One region of the Paenibacillus sp. M-152 genome, then DNA from elsewhere that is predicted to be linked to it. Evidence: riboswitches for the same ligand, from Rfam matches in the RefSeq annotation. Region 1 holds a riboswitch; the other holds the start of a gene.
The links. A riboswitch is a leader RNA that binds a small molecule or an ion and turns the genes downstream of it on or off. The one in region 1 is predicted to bind thiamine pyrophosphate.
Positions count from the first base shown of each region.

Region 2: it holds a riboswitch for thiamine pyrophosphate, as region 1 does, so the genes downstream of both, tenA (thiaminase II) here and EGM68_RS13955 (thiamine phosphate synthase) in region 1, are expected to answer to the same signal.

Region 1 is NZ_CP034141.1:3,224,430-3,230,698, reverse strand. It holds gene EGM68_RS13970 (cupin domain-containing protein) at 152-691, shown strand; gene EGM68_RS13960 (ABC-F family ATP-binding cassette domain-containing protein) at 1,129-2,682, shown strand; TPP riboswitch at 2,768-2,876, shown strand; gene EGM68_RS13955 (thiamine phosphate synthase) at 3,207-3,800, shown strand; gene thiO (glycine oxidase ThiO) at 3,857-5,005, shown strand; gene thiS (sulfur carrier protein ThiS) at 5,002-5,205, shown strand; gene EGM68_RS13940 (thiazole synthase) at 5,208-5,975, shown strand; gene EGM68_RS13935 (ThiF family adenylyltransferase) at 5,972-6,269, shown strand, end outside.
Region 2 is NZ_CP034141.1:4,589,149-4,595,417, forward strand. It holds gene EGM68_RS19980 (polysaccharide biosynthesis protein) at 1-1,045, opposite strand, end outside; gene EGM68_RS19985 (glycosyltransferase) at 1,050-2,171, opposite strand; gene EGM68_RS19990 (NAD-dependent malic enzyme) at 2,569-4,296, shown strand; TPP riboswitch at 4,360-4,461, shown strand; gene tenA (thiaminase II) at 4,596-5,285, shown strand; gene thiM (hydroxyethylthiazole kinase) at 5,311-6,156, shown strand; gene thiD (bifunctional hydroxymethylpyrimidine kinase/phosphomethylpyrimidine kinase) at 6,153-6,269, shown strand, end outside.

The sequences.
Region 1 (6,269 bases):
TAATATCTGTTGAAGTAAAAGACGAAACCGCTTGTGAATATTTTTGTCTTGGCATCATTTAGGCACTTGTCTAATGTTGAAGGTTTTTAGTCCTTTATATAGGCAACCGCATATGATAAGTAAACACTGAATCAAAAAAAGGAGAATGAGTATGTACCCTAAATCATGCCATCACTTCCCATGGCATATTCCTATGTATAACAGCTGTAATTACAACTATCGGAGTTATAATCCTCAATACTACAATTGGTACAACAACGACAGTAATCTCAATGAAAAGATAATATTAAGAGATTATGGACAAAGTCCATTTGTAGTGAATATTGACCAGGCTGCAAATCAAAACAAAAATTATCGTACTGCTATATGGACAGGGAAACATTTTCAAGTGACTCTGATGAGTATTAATGTTGGCGATGATATCGGTTTAGAAGCTCATCCAACAACTGATCAATTCATACGTATTGAAGAAGGTCAGGCACTTGTTCAAATGGGGGATAGGAAAGACAAATTAGATTATCAAGTGATGGCCTATGATGACTATGCAATTATGATACCTGCTGGAAAATGGCACAATGTAATTAATACAGGAAATACGCCCCTTAAGATATACGTTATCTATGCACCGCCTGAGCATCCATTTGGTACAGTTCATGAAACAAAAGAAATTGCCATGTCTGCTGAAAGATAGCCAATTATAAATTAATTTTATTTCATCCCGGTCCAGAATCCAGACCGGGATGATTACATTTTCTTCATTTTATTATTCCTCCGATACTCATGAGGACTGTCTACATAGAGTTCCTTTTTATTAATTGTTATTAGAACTTATCAATTATTTAGGTATTCGTTGCTAGGGAATTGTAAGCTTCTGTATACTAGAAGCTTAGATTACCAAAGCAGCAAGAAACTCCTTACGTACCTACCGAAGAGGAGCTTAAGTGCTACTACGATTAACTGTTTTTCTTTTTTTAGGCCAATCCATCTGAAAACCTTAAAATTCGCTGTTTTCAATATTCCGATAAGGGTGCCGGATGTGCTACAATAAAGCTTTGAAAGAAACAATAGCTATATGAAATAAGAACACTCGGCAATGCCGATGAGACAATAAGGAGCCAAAAACAGCTTATGAGTTTATTGACTGTAGAAAATGTATCCCACAACTTTGGGGACCGTGCGTTATTTAAAAATGTTTCCTTTCGATTACTTGCGGGGGAACGTGTAGGATTGGTAGGAGCAAACGGTGTTGGTAAATCGACACTCATGAACATTCTGACTGGAAAATTGCTTAAAGATGAAGGCAAAGTGGAATGGACTCCACGTGTACGTTATGGCTATCTGGATCAGCACACCAAGCTAACGCCAGGTAAAACAGTACGTGATGTATTAAAAGACGCGTTTCTTCCTTTGTTGGAACTGGAAAAGGAAATGATGCAGATTACGGATAAAATGGGAGAGGCTTCTCCCGAAGAGTTGGAAGTACTGCTGGAACAGATGGGAGAAATTCAAGAGCAACTGGATATGGGGGATTTTTACCTCATTGATGTGAAGGTTGAAGAAATGGCGAATGGATTAGGTCTCTCTGCCATCGGACTGGATCGGGATGTAGCAGCCCTTAGTGGTGGGCAACGGACAAAGGTGCTGCTTGCGAAGTTGCTGTTGGAAAAGCCAAATGTATTGCTGCTGGATGAGCCTACCAACTATTTGGATGTGGAGCATATTGAGTGGCTTACGCGATATTTGAAGGATTATCCCTATGCTTTTATCCTAATTTCACATGATACTGAATTTATGAACCAAGTCGTTAATGTAATCTACCATCTTGAATTTGCTAAGATGACCCGTTATTCAGCTAACTATGAAAAGTTTCTTGAAATGGCGGATCTGAACAAAGCCCAGCATATTGATGCATATGAGAAGCAGCAGGAATATATTAAGAAACAGGAAGATTTTATTCAGCGCAATAAAGCGCGCGCATCTACATCAGGTCGTGCAAAAAGCCGTGAAAAGCAGCTTGATCGAATCGAACGTATTGATAAGCCAGAAGAAGCCGCAAAGCCAACCTTTCAGTTCAAAGAAGCCCGTGCAAGCGGGAAAACAGTTTTTGAGGGTATTGATTTTGAAATTGGCTATACTCATGCCCTTTTGCCTAAAATGTCCATGACGATCGAACGTGGCGAAAAGATCGCAATTGTAGGCTGCAATGGTGTTGGTAAGTCTACGTTACTCAAAACCATTCTGGGGAAAATACCTCCAATCAGCGGAAAAACCTATCAAGGAGATTTCTTGCAGCCCGCTTATTTTGAGCAGGAAGTAAAGGCAGAGAAAATTACACCGATTGACGATGTATGGAATGAATTTCCACATTTGAATCAGCATGAAGTACGAGCGCATTTGGCGCGTTGTGGTTTGAAGAATGAGCATATCACGCGGCCTCTGTCTGCGCTTAGTGGTGGAGAACAGGCTAAAGTCCGCCTTTGTAAACTGTTAATGCGTGAGAGTAACTGGGTACTGTTTGATGAGCCCACCAACCACTTGGATGTCAAAGCAAAGGATGAACTCAAACGCGCTTTGAAGGAATACAAAGGGACCGTATTGCTTGTATCCCACGAACCGGACTTTTACGAGGATTGGGTAACCAAAACGTGGAATGTAGAAGAGTGGTCTAGTAAAGTTAACTAAAATCCAGTTCTGACAGATTTCATACAAGGTGGGGTTTGCAGAATTAGGAAAATATGCTAAGCTATCTTTAGCTGATACAATAAAATAGTCACACTAGGGGAGCCGCCCATGCGGCTGAGACGAAATAAATGGATTTCGGACCCTTTGTACCTGATCTGGGTTATGCCAGCGTAGGGAAGTGAGTACTGTACAAACAAGGTAGTAGCTCTTTACTTTTGTTTGCGCAGGGAACGATATACGTTTACGGATATAATAGTCCGTTTGATTTTGAACGTTTGTCAAGCCACTTCCTTTGGGAAGTGGCTTTTTGCGTTTCGTTCATCTTCATTTGTTCGAGTTTCCGTAGATGGATTTACATATAATCTCCTTTCATTATTGCTGGTACATGTGGCTGGCTCCGTATGATATTACCCAATATGGAGCTAAAACAATATAGATTCAGCTAATACGATTTTTTTATAACACAAGTTCATATTCTTTAGTCCAAGTGAGGTGAAAATGAGATCGAATTACACGTAATTACGATGGAAAGTGTCTCCTGTGTGAATGTACCCCAAGTGGCTGCCGCTATTTGTCCTTATATTCATTATGTACACGCACGTTCGAAACAGAAGGGTGCCTCTGCTTTGCTTTCTTTGACTCGTAGCATGATCAAGCAGGAAGTTCCTTTGCGGCAAATTGTAGTAAATGACCGCGTGGACGTAGCTTTACTTACCTCGGCAGGAGCTGTCCAGCTTCCAGCTAATGGGTTATCTGTGGTGGATGCGAAAAGTCTACTTTCAGAGGGTACACGCTGTGGAGTGTCTGTACATTCCTTGGAGGAGGTGCAGACCGCCGAGCAGGCTGGAGCAGACTATGTACTATTTGGTCATGTATATGAGACCCATTGTAAAGCCGGTCTTGTACCGCGGGGTATAGCACAGCTTGAACGCATTTGCAGATTGTCGGACATTCCGGTGATAGCGCTGGGAGGCATACAACCCCATCATGTTCCAGAGCTTTATCATGCTGGAGCAAGCGGAATTGCGGTGATGTCTGGTATATGGCAAGCAAAGTCACCCGTTGCAGCAGCGATGGAATATAGGCGAATGGTAGATCTTGTAGTTCACGACCTGTAGCAAGAAAACAAGACGAAGGGAAAGCAGAAGCTCACTGGAGAGGAGACACGGAACATATGTCAAAGACACATACAGAGAAAAAAGCGATAGGACACGCTGAATGCTTGGTCATAGGCGGAGGTGTGATCGGCAGTTCCATTGCTTATCATGTGGCTAAGGAGGGACGTAGTACGATCATGCTGGAACGATGGATCCCTGGTGAGGGAGCATCAGGAGCAGCGGTGGGAATGCTGGCAGCGGAAAGTGAAGAGTTTGCAGACCTTGAGCTGGCACGATTTGCCCGTACAAGTCGAGATGCATTCCCTGACCTTGTCTGTGATTTGGAACGTTTATCGGGTATTTCAGTGGACTTTCGTACAGGAGGATTTGTGACCCCATTTCGTTCGGAAGCAGAGGGCCAAAAACGCTGGAATGCTGCGAATATGCGAGAGGATGATCGTCCCATTTGGTGGGATGCCAAGGAGTTGGCCCGACGGATTCCGGGCTTGGCAGATCAAGTAATTGGGGCTATCTACCGATCAAAGGAGACACAAGTGTCTCCTGTCCAGCTTTGCCGTGCTTATGCAGGGGCAGCTGCGGTGCTGGGAGCAACAATATGGTCTGGAACTCAAGCTGAGGAACTGGTCATACAGGATGGTCGAGTTTGTGGTGTGCGAACGGATAGTGGTTTTTTTTCCTGCGATCAGGTCGTGATTGCCGCAGGCTTGGACAGCTTGAACTTGCTAGAACAAATTGGGTTTGATTATCCACTATACCCGGTCAAGGGCGAAGCGGTAGCAGTCTCCTTGAAGGATCATCCGTTGGATTATACCATTTATGCTGACGATATTTACCTCGTGCCTAAACAGAATAACGAGCTTTGGATTGGTGCCACAAGTCTTTCGCATCAATATGACAAAGAGGTGACCGTAGGAGGCTTAAAGGGGTTGTTAGCACGTGCATCTGCCTGGTTACCGCGTGTACAGGAAGCTTCTTTTGTACGTGCATGGGCAGGCTTGCGTCCGCAGGCAACTGCGGAGCGTCCTTTCATTGGTCCTGTTCCTGGGGTAGAGGGCGTCTATGCTGCAGTCGGGCATTATCGCAACGGTGTCCTGCTTAGTGATGCGACTGGGCGAGCGATGGCAGCTATGCTTAAAGGGGCTGGTGCAGCTGGACTTGGAATAAGTAAATTTTCTTCTGAACTTTTCAAGGAGGAAAGCTTATGAAGCTGACCATTAACGGACAGAGCATGACCATTTCCAATCGAATCACTCGTGTGGATCAATTGCTGCATGAACTTGATTTAAAGGTGAAAACCGTAGTGGTAGAGCTGAATCGGCATATATTGACCCGTGAAGATCATCATGAAACGGTACTTAAGGATGGAGATTGCCTAGAAATCGTACATTTTGTAGGAGGCGGTTGATCATGTTAACCATTGGAAAAGCATCTTTTACCTCAAGGCTGTTGCTAGGAACAGGGAAATTTTCGGATCTGGATATCCAATCCCAAGCCGTAGAGGCTGCTGAGACGGAAATATTAACGTTCGCTGTGCGCAGACTGAATTTGGAGGAACGGGATAAGCAGCATTTTCTCGATACACTGGATTTGAGCCGGTATACACTTCTTCCCAACACAGCGGGGGCAACAACAGCAGAGGAGGCAATCCGTATTGCCAAGTTGGCAAAAGCCTCCGGCTTGTGCGATATGATTAAGGTAGAAGTCATTGGGGATAGCAAGACGCTGTTGCCTGATCCTTTTGAAACATTGAAAGCTAGTGAAAAGTTGCTAGAGGAAGGCTTTGTCGTGCTACCCTACATATCGGATGATGTGATACTAGCGAAGAGGTTGCAAGAGCTTGGAGTACATGCCGTAATGCCTGGAGCGTCGCCGATTGGTACAGGACATGGTTTGCTCAATCCGTTTTCGTTAGAGTTGATTATCGAGCAAGCGGAAGTTCCGGTCATTGTCGATGCTGGTATTCGCTCACCTGGTGACGCAGCAATGGCAATGCAGTTGGGAGCAGATGGTGTTCTGCTGAATACAGCTGTCTCAGGAGCGAAGAATCCTGTGAAAATGGCTGAGGCCATGAAGCTGGCTGTACGTGCAGGCAGATATGGATTTGAGGCGGGGATGATTCCTGTAAAACGTTATGCCTCAGCAAGCAGTCCGATAGAAGGCATGGTTCAGGGATGAGGATTACTAAAAAATCTGCTCCTGAACCACCACAAAGTGACCGTTATTCCAGACAGGAAAGGTTTGCACCCTTTGGGCCTGCAGGCCAACGCCGGCTTGCTTCCTCTCACGCACTAATCATAGGTGTTGGAGCGCTGGGCACAGGTATTGCAGAAACGTTAGTTCGTGGAGGCGTAGGTACGGTAAGCCTGGTAGACCGGGATTATGTGGAATGGAGCAATTTGCAGCGCCAGCAGCTTTTTCAGGAAAGTGATGCTGTGCAAAGGTGTCCCAAAGCAGTAGCTGCCCAGCGAA
Region 2 (6,269 bases), 1.4 Mb from region 1:
CATGCACAAAAAACATCACGATGGAAAATAGCCAGTACACCCAACCCCCCCATGGAATATAGACCTCAGCTAACTGGTAAGAAGCTCCGAATAATATGGGAATAGACGTTGGGAACACAAAGGTCGTGCCCACATATACACACAGCGCAGCAACAGCCATTAACCCAGCATAGATGGCAATTAACTTGCCCAAAGCCTGGCGGTCATGCCCCTGCGCACCGATCTTGGGAATAAAGGCCGCGATCAGGCTGTAGGAAACGTAATAGACCAATTGGCTGTACTTCAGCGCAATGGCATAGCTGCTGGCTTGCTCGGGAAAGTAATGCTGTACATACAACATGTCGATGGAGATACAAAATAGAATGAATAAATTCGTCATAAGGCTATCGGTAAAATCCTGACCTAGCGACTTCCATAACCCAGAAGGGATACGTTCTCCACTGTGTGTAGATAAGGATAAGCCACGAGCCGAAACGATCCAGCCGTGAAGCAGCGACAGCAACATTCCTCCGCAACTTGCCAACAGTAGCGCTTCTAGCTTTAAACCTAGTGCGGCCAGGACAAAAAACAGGCTCAGTTTCCCTAATACCTCAGTGTAATAATTCACATTGAGCGCTAGCATGCGTTCCCTACCCTGTAAATCTCCGCGACATGAACTCACGAGAATATGCAATCCGATCAAGGCATACAGCATGAACAGTGGGCCAGACTCAACACCCAATAGCGAGCGCAGCAACGGATGAACGGAAAGTAAAATGATCATGGCAAGCACAGTTAGCACTAGAGGTGCTTTTAGTAATAGAGAACCGAGCGGTAAGCTGCGTAGCGGAAGCTTCTTGTCACCCTTGGATACCAGCTTGGCGGTTAATAGCTGGATGGATAAGCCCAAAACGGACAGCAGTGCAAAGAGGGCCAGCAGCGCGTTCGCCTGACCATAGGCTTGTCCGGTAAGATACCAGCTCGCTGCAATGTGGAAGAAAAAATTAAATCCGTTAAGCAGCACATTAAAGAGGGGAAACATCAACGAACGCAGTCGGTTGTTCACGTGGTTATCTCACCCGCCGATCCAGTCGCCAAATCTCAATGATAGAGCGCAAAAAACGAATGGAATCTTTCCAGACATGAATGTGCGAGCCATCTCGGTCAATGCATTTGACGGGTAATTGCAGCACACGGAGCTGAAGTCGCTTGGCAATAAACATCATCTCCAGATCCAGCGCCAGTCCGAGTTGTTCCTTCAAATGTGGAAACATCCGCTTCACGGCAACCGAACTCATCACTTTAAGACCCGTCTGGGAATCTACCACACCTGTTGGTAAAAAGGGGCGAGAAACGACCCTTTTGCCAAAGCTGACGATAGATCGCAATAAAGAGCGATTCTCGGCGGTCATATCTTTGGTTCCAATCACAACATCATAGTAGCCCTGCTGAACAACATTAATCATTCTGGCAATGTCCTCAATAAAAAAGGAATCGTCCGCGTCCACAAATACGTAGTAATCCGCACCGATGGTCCGCATTCCTTCGAGATACGTCCCTGCCTTGCGCGTATTGCGTCCCAATTCCCTTGTTTGAAGCAGCGGACTCAGGTTCTGGTTAATCCGGTTTACGGACAAGTCAGTTGCCGCCTCCAGCGCTTTAATCAAGGCATTCGTGCCATCGTGACTACCATCATCAATGAGATAAATCGAACCCTCTATAATATGGCTGCGGATAAAGGTTTGCAGTCGCTCAGCAAAGGTTTTGACATGAACAAAACGTTTCTCTTCGTTATATACAGATAAGATGAATGCAACATGTTGGCTTTTGGTCGAATACTCGGGATAGAGCAAGCTTTGTATTTCAGAAATGATTTCTTCGGTATCATTGGCTTGCCAAAATAGCAGACGCAATCGGCCTACTCCGATAATTTGCACCATATGCTGATCACTGAACGGAAAGGTTACATCCGTCACCAATAGCAATGGCATTTGCGGAAATTGGCTACGGATCTGATTAGCTTTCCGCACGGCTTGCCCCGGCTCCCTATAATCAATCAGGCAGCAACATGCATCCTCGTAGACTGAAGCGGTCTCCGTGTCCTCGCACTGTATATATTGGTAAAAACAAATCACATTGGGATAATCAATAGCCCTGTTGTTATCGCTAAAAATGGCTATAGGTCCCTGCACACAAACCTCTCCTTTTCCTCCGAATAATTCTATTTTGTTGAAAAAGAATTAAAAATGTTTGCTTAGCAAGATTAAATTAATGTCCAAATACTTCATATTTTCTTAACAAAATAGCTCACATCCCTTGATATATAAACATTTAAGAGAAGAAAAATCTATTTTCATATTTGATAAAAACAGAGTATTTGGACCTGATTCATTAGGACTATAAACGTGCGAATTACAAGATGAATCCGAAACTGAAATTAGTTCTATAAGATTAATAAGAAGATATATATATGGTCTTTTTGTCATAGATAAATAGAAGAATAAAACCAATTTGCATGTCCATACTATGGATAACATGTCATCTTTCATCATGAATAATTATCAAAATACAGGGAAAGAAGGTCTTTTTATGGAAGCATTCCATGTCAATCGTGATGGGTCATTATCTACTCCCTTACGAGGAAAGGACGTGCTAGCAAACCCTCTTTTGAACAAAGGAGTGGCATTTACAGAAGAAGAACGCAAAGAACTGGGCCTGGAAGGAATTCTTCCTCCCACTGTCCTTTCATTGGAGAAACAGAGCGTTCGGGCATATCAGCAATTCTTGGCACAACCCACCATGCTGCGTAAAAATGCCTCACTTAACGACCTTCACAATCGAAATATCGTACTCTACTATCGACTGCTAACCGACCATTTGAGTGAAATGCTGCCCGTAGTCTACACACCGACTGTAGGAACCGCCATTCAAGAATACAGCCATGAGTACAACCGCCCTGGGGGCGTATATTTATCGATAGATAATCCGAACGGTATTGGACAGGCGTTTTATAATACCGGTTTGAGTAGTGAGGATGTTGACCTGATCGTCGTGACGGATTCGGAAAGTATTTTGGGGATTGGTGACTGGGGTGTCGGGGGAATTAACATTGCTATTGGCAAACTCGCTGTATATACAGCTGCGGCAGGCATTCACCCCGGGCGGGTGCTGCCCATTGTACTGGATGTCGGCACGAATAACGAGAAGCTGCTGAATGATCCCCTGTACATCGGAAACCGCCATAAACGAGTTCGCGGGGAAGCCTATAATCAATTTATTGGTACCTTTATCAGCAAAACGTTAACACAATTCCCGAAGGCGCTTTTGCATTGGGAGGATGTGGGTAGCGTGAACGCACGACACATTATAGGGAAGTACGGTCAAAACATTCTCACCTTCAATGATGATATCCAGGGCACAGGAGCAGTGACATTAGCTGCGATTGTTTCGGCGGTAGGTGTCACTAAAACTCCGCTACGTGAACAAAAAATACTTGTCTTTGGTCCAGGGGCAGCAGGAATCGGTAACGCCGACCAAATACGGGGTGCAATGATCGAGGACGGGCTTCCTGAAGAAGATTCATTCAAGGCATTTTGGGCCTTTGATTATCGCGGACTGTTAACAGACGATATGGAAGATGTACTGGATTATCAGAAACCATATGTGCGTAAAAAGGAAGAAATCAGCTCATGGGCCCGATCGGAAGATGATAAAATACCGTTGCTGGAGGTCATCCGTCAGGTAAAACCCACAATCTTAATTGGAACTTCCGGTGTAGCGGGTGCCTTTTCTGAAGAGATTATCAAGGAAATGGCAAAGCATGTGGAACGACCGATCATTATGCCCATGTCTAATCCTACCAACCTTGCTGAAGCGGTACCCGAAGATTTGATACGATGGACTGATGGCAAAGCATTGATTGCTACCGGAAGTCCCTTTGAGCCCGTCACCTATAACGGTACGAAGTTTGAAATTGGACAGGCGAATAATGCCTTTGTCTTCCCGGGGCTAGGTCTGGGCGCAATTGTGGTCAAGGCCAAAAGAATCACCCCTTCCATGTTTACCGCAGCAGCTGATTCCGTTGCCAACGCCGTAGATTCGAATGAACTTGGCGGTGCACTGCTGCCTCATATCCAAAAATTACGTGATGTTTCGTTCGCGGTTGCGGTTGCGGTAGCGAAGGCTGCAATTCAGGATCAGGTAGCTCAGGCACACATTTCAGATATTGAACAAGCCATTCGGGATGCGATGTGGAAACCGGAATATGTAAGGGTCAAAGCCGTGGAAAGTGTAATCCAGCACCCTCATAATCCTTGACTGGAATCAAAGCAGTTTGACATAACCTAGGAACGAATGTACAGTATTAGTCAAAAGAATAGGAAAGTCCACTAGGGGAGCCATTATGGCTGAGACAAGAATGAACTTGGACCCTTTGAACCTGATCTAGTTCGTACTAGCGTAGGAAAGTGGAGCCTTCGTATATAAGGTTTCAAGCGTTTTCTGCGCATTGAACCTATGTTGAAGCCGCTCCAGTTTTCGGGGCGGCTTTTTGGCGTTGTTCCGAGAATTGTATCTTACGGGACTTCTTGTTCTCCATTTTTATTGGAGGTGGGGAAATGAGTTTTTCGCAAGAACTTCGTCGGCAGGCGGATGGCATTTTTCAAGCCATTTATGAGCATCCCTTTGTGAGAGGTATTGCTGAAGGAAATTTAACAAAGGAGCAGCTGATTCACTATGTAAAACAAGACTTTGAATATTTGAACGCCTACATGCGGATTTACGGCATCGCGATCTCCAAAAGCACAAGCCGGGAGGATATGGCTGTATTTAACGAACAGATCTCTTTTATTCTCAACAGCGAGGTTCATCCGCATCAAAACTTTTGTGCTATCGCAGGTGTCACCTATGAAGAGATGCAGGGATATCCACTCGCTCCGTCCGCTCATCATTATATCCGCCATATGCTGACAGTCGCACATGAAGGTAGTCTTGGAGAAATCATGGCCGTGCTGCTGCCATGTCCATGGACATATCTTGAGATTGGACGCAGGCTAATGGATGAGGTAAGACCGGACGAGTCTCATCCATTCTATGAGTGGATTTGTTTCTATGGAAACCAGATTGAAGATGTAACATCCAAATATCGCGAGCGTGTGGATGCTTGGGCGAATGTCGCCACGGCTGCCGAGCAAGAGCGGATGATTGAGCATTTTATGCTAAGCTGCCAGCTGGAATATATGTTCTGGGATATGGCTTATAAGCAGGAACAATGGCCCGTCCAGATGCGCGCTACGGTCTTGGAATAATCAGTAGAGATGAGAGAGGATAAACATGATGAGTATATGGGAACAAAGTTATTCGGATCTCCTGACAAAGGTACAAAATAGCAACCCCCTCGTTCATAATATAACCAATGTGGTGGTCACCAACTTTACAGCCAACGGCCTGTATGCGCTGGGCGCTTCCCCGGTGATGGCTTATGCACCCGAGGAAGTAGCAGATATGGCAAAAATAGCGGGCGCCGTCGTGTTAAATATCGGTACGCTGAACCGCGAGCTGGTAGATGCCATGATCATTGCTGGACAATCAGCGAATGCTCATGGTGTTCCAGTTCTGCTGGATCCGGTTGGTGCGGGAGCGACGAGCTTTAGAACCGAGTCAGCACTGCGGATCCTAAAAGAAGTAAAAATCTCACTAGTGCGAGGCAATGCAGCCGAAGTCGCCCATCTAATCGGAGAAGTCCGAGAGATTAAAGGGGTAGATGCAGGCAACAGTGCTGACAGCAGTAATGTCGATCTGGCAGTTCGGGCTGCACAAACGCTCCATACCATGGTTGTCATCACTGGAAAAGAGGACGTCATCACCGATGGGGTCGAAGTACGATTGATTAGTGGCGGAGACGCGCTGCTTACGAAGGTAACCGGAACAGGCTGCCTGCTGACCTCTGTGTTGGGTGCGTTTGCAGCAATTGAACCCAACCTGCTGCTCGCAGGTACAGCAGGTTTGGCATTTTACGGTGCAGCAGCTTCCCGAGCCGCAGCACATACCGCAAAACTGGGGCCAGGCAGCTTCCAGATAGCCTTTCTCGACGAGCTTGCCAAACTACATACTGGTTCGCTGGAGGGGCATGTCACGATCCGTGAAGCTGGAACAAGTACAACAGGTGGTGCGCGATGAGAGACGTGCATGTACCGAGAGCGCTGACGATTGCCGGTTCAGACAGCGGCGGCGGAGCTGGAATTCAAGCCGATCTCAAAACCTTTCAGGAGCTTGGCGTATACGGCATGTCG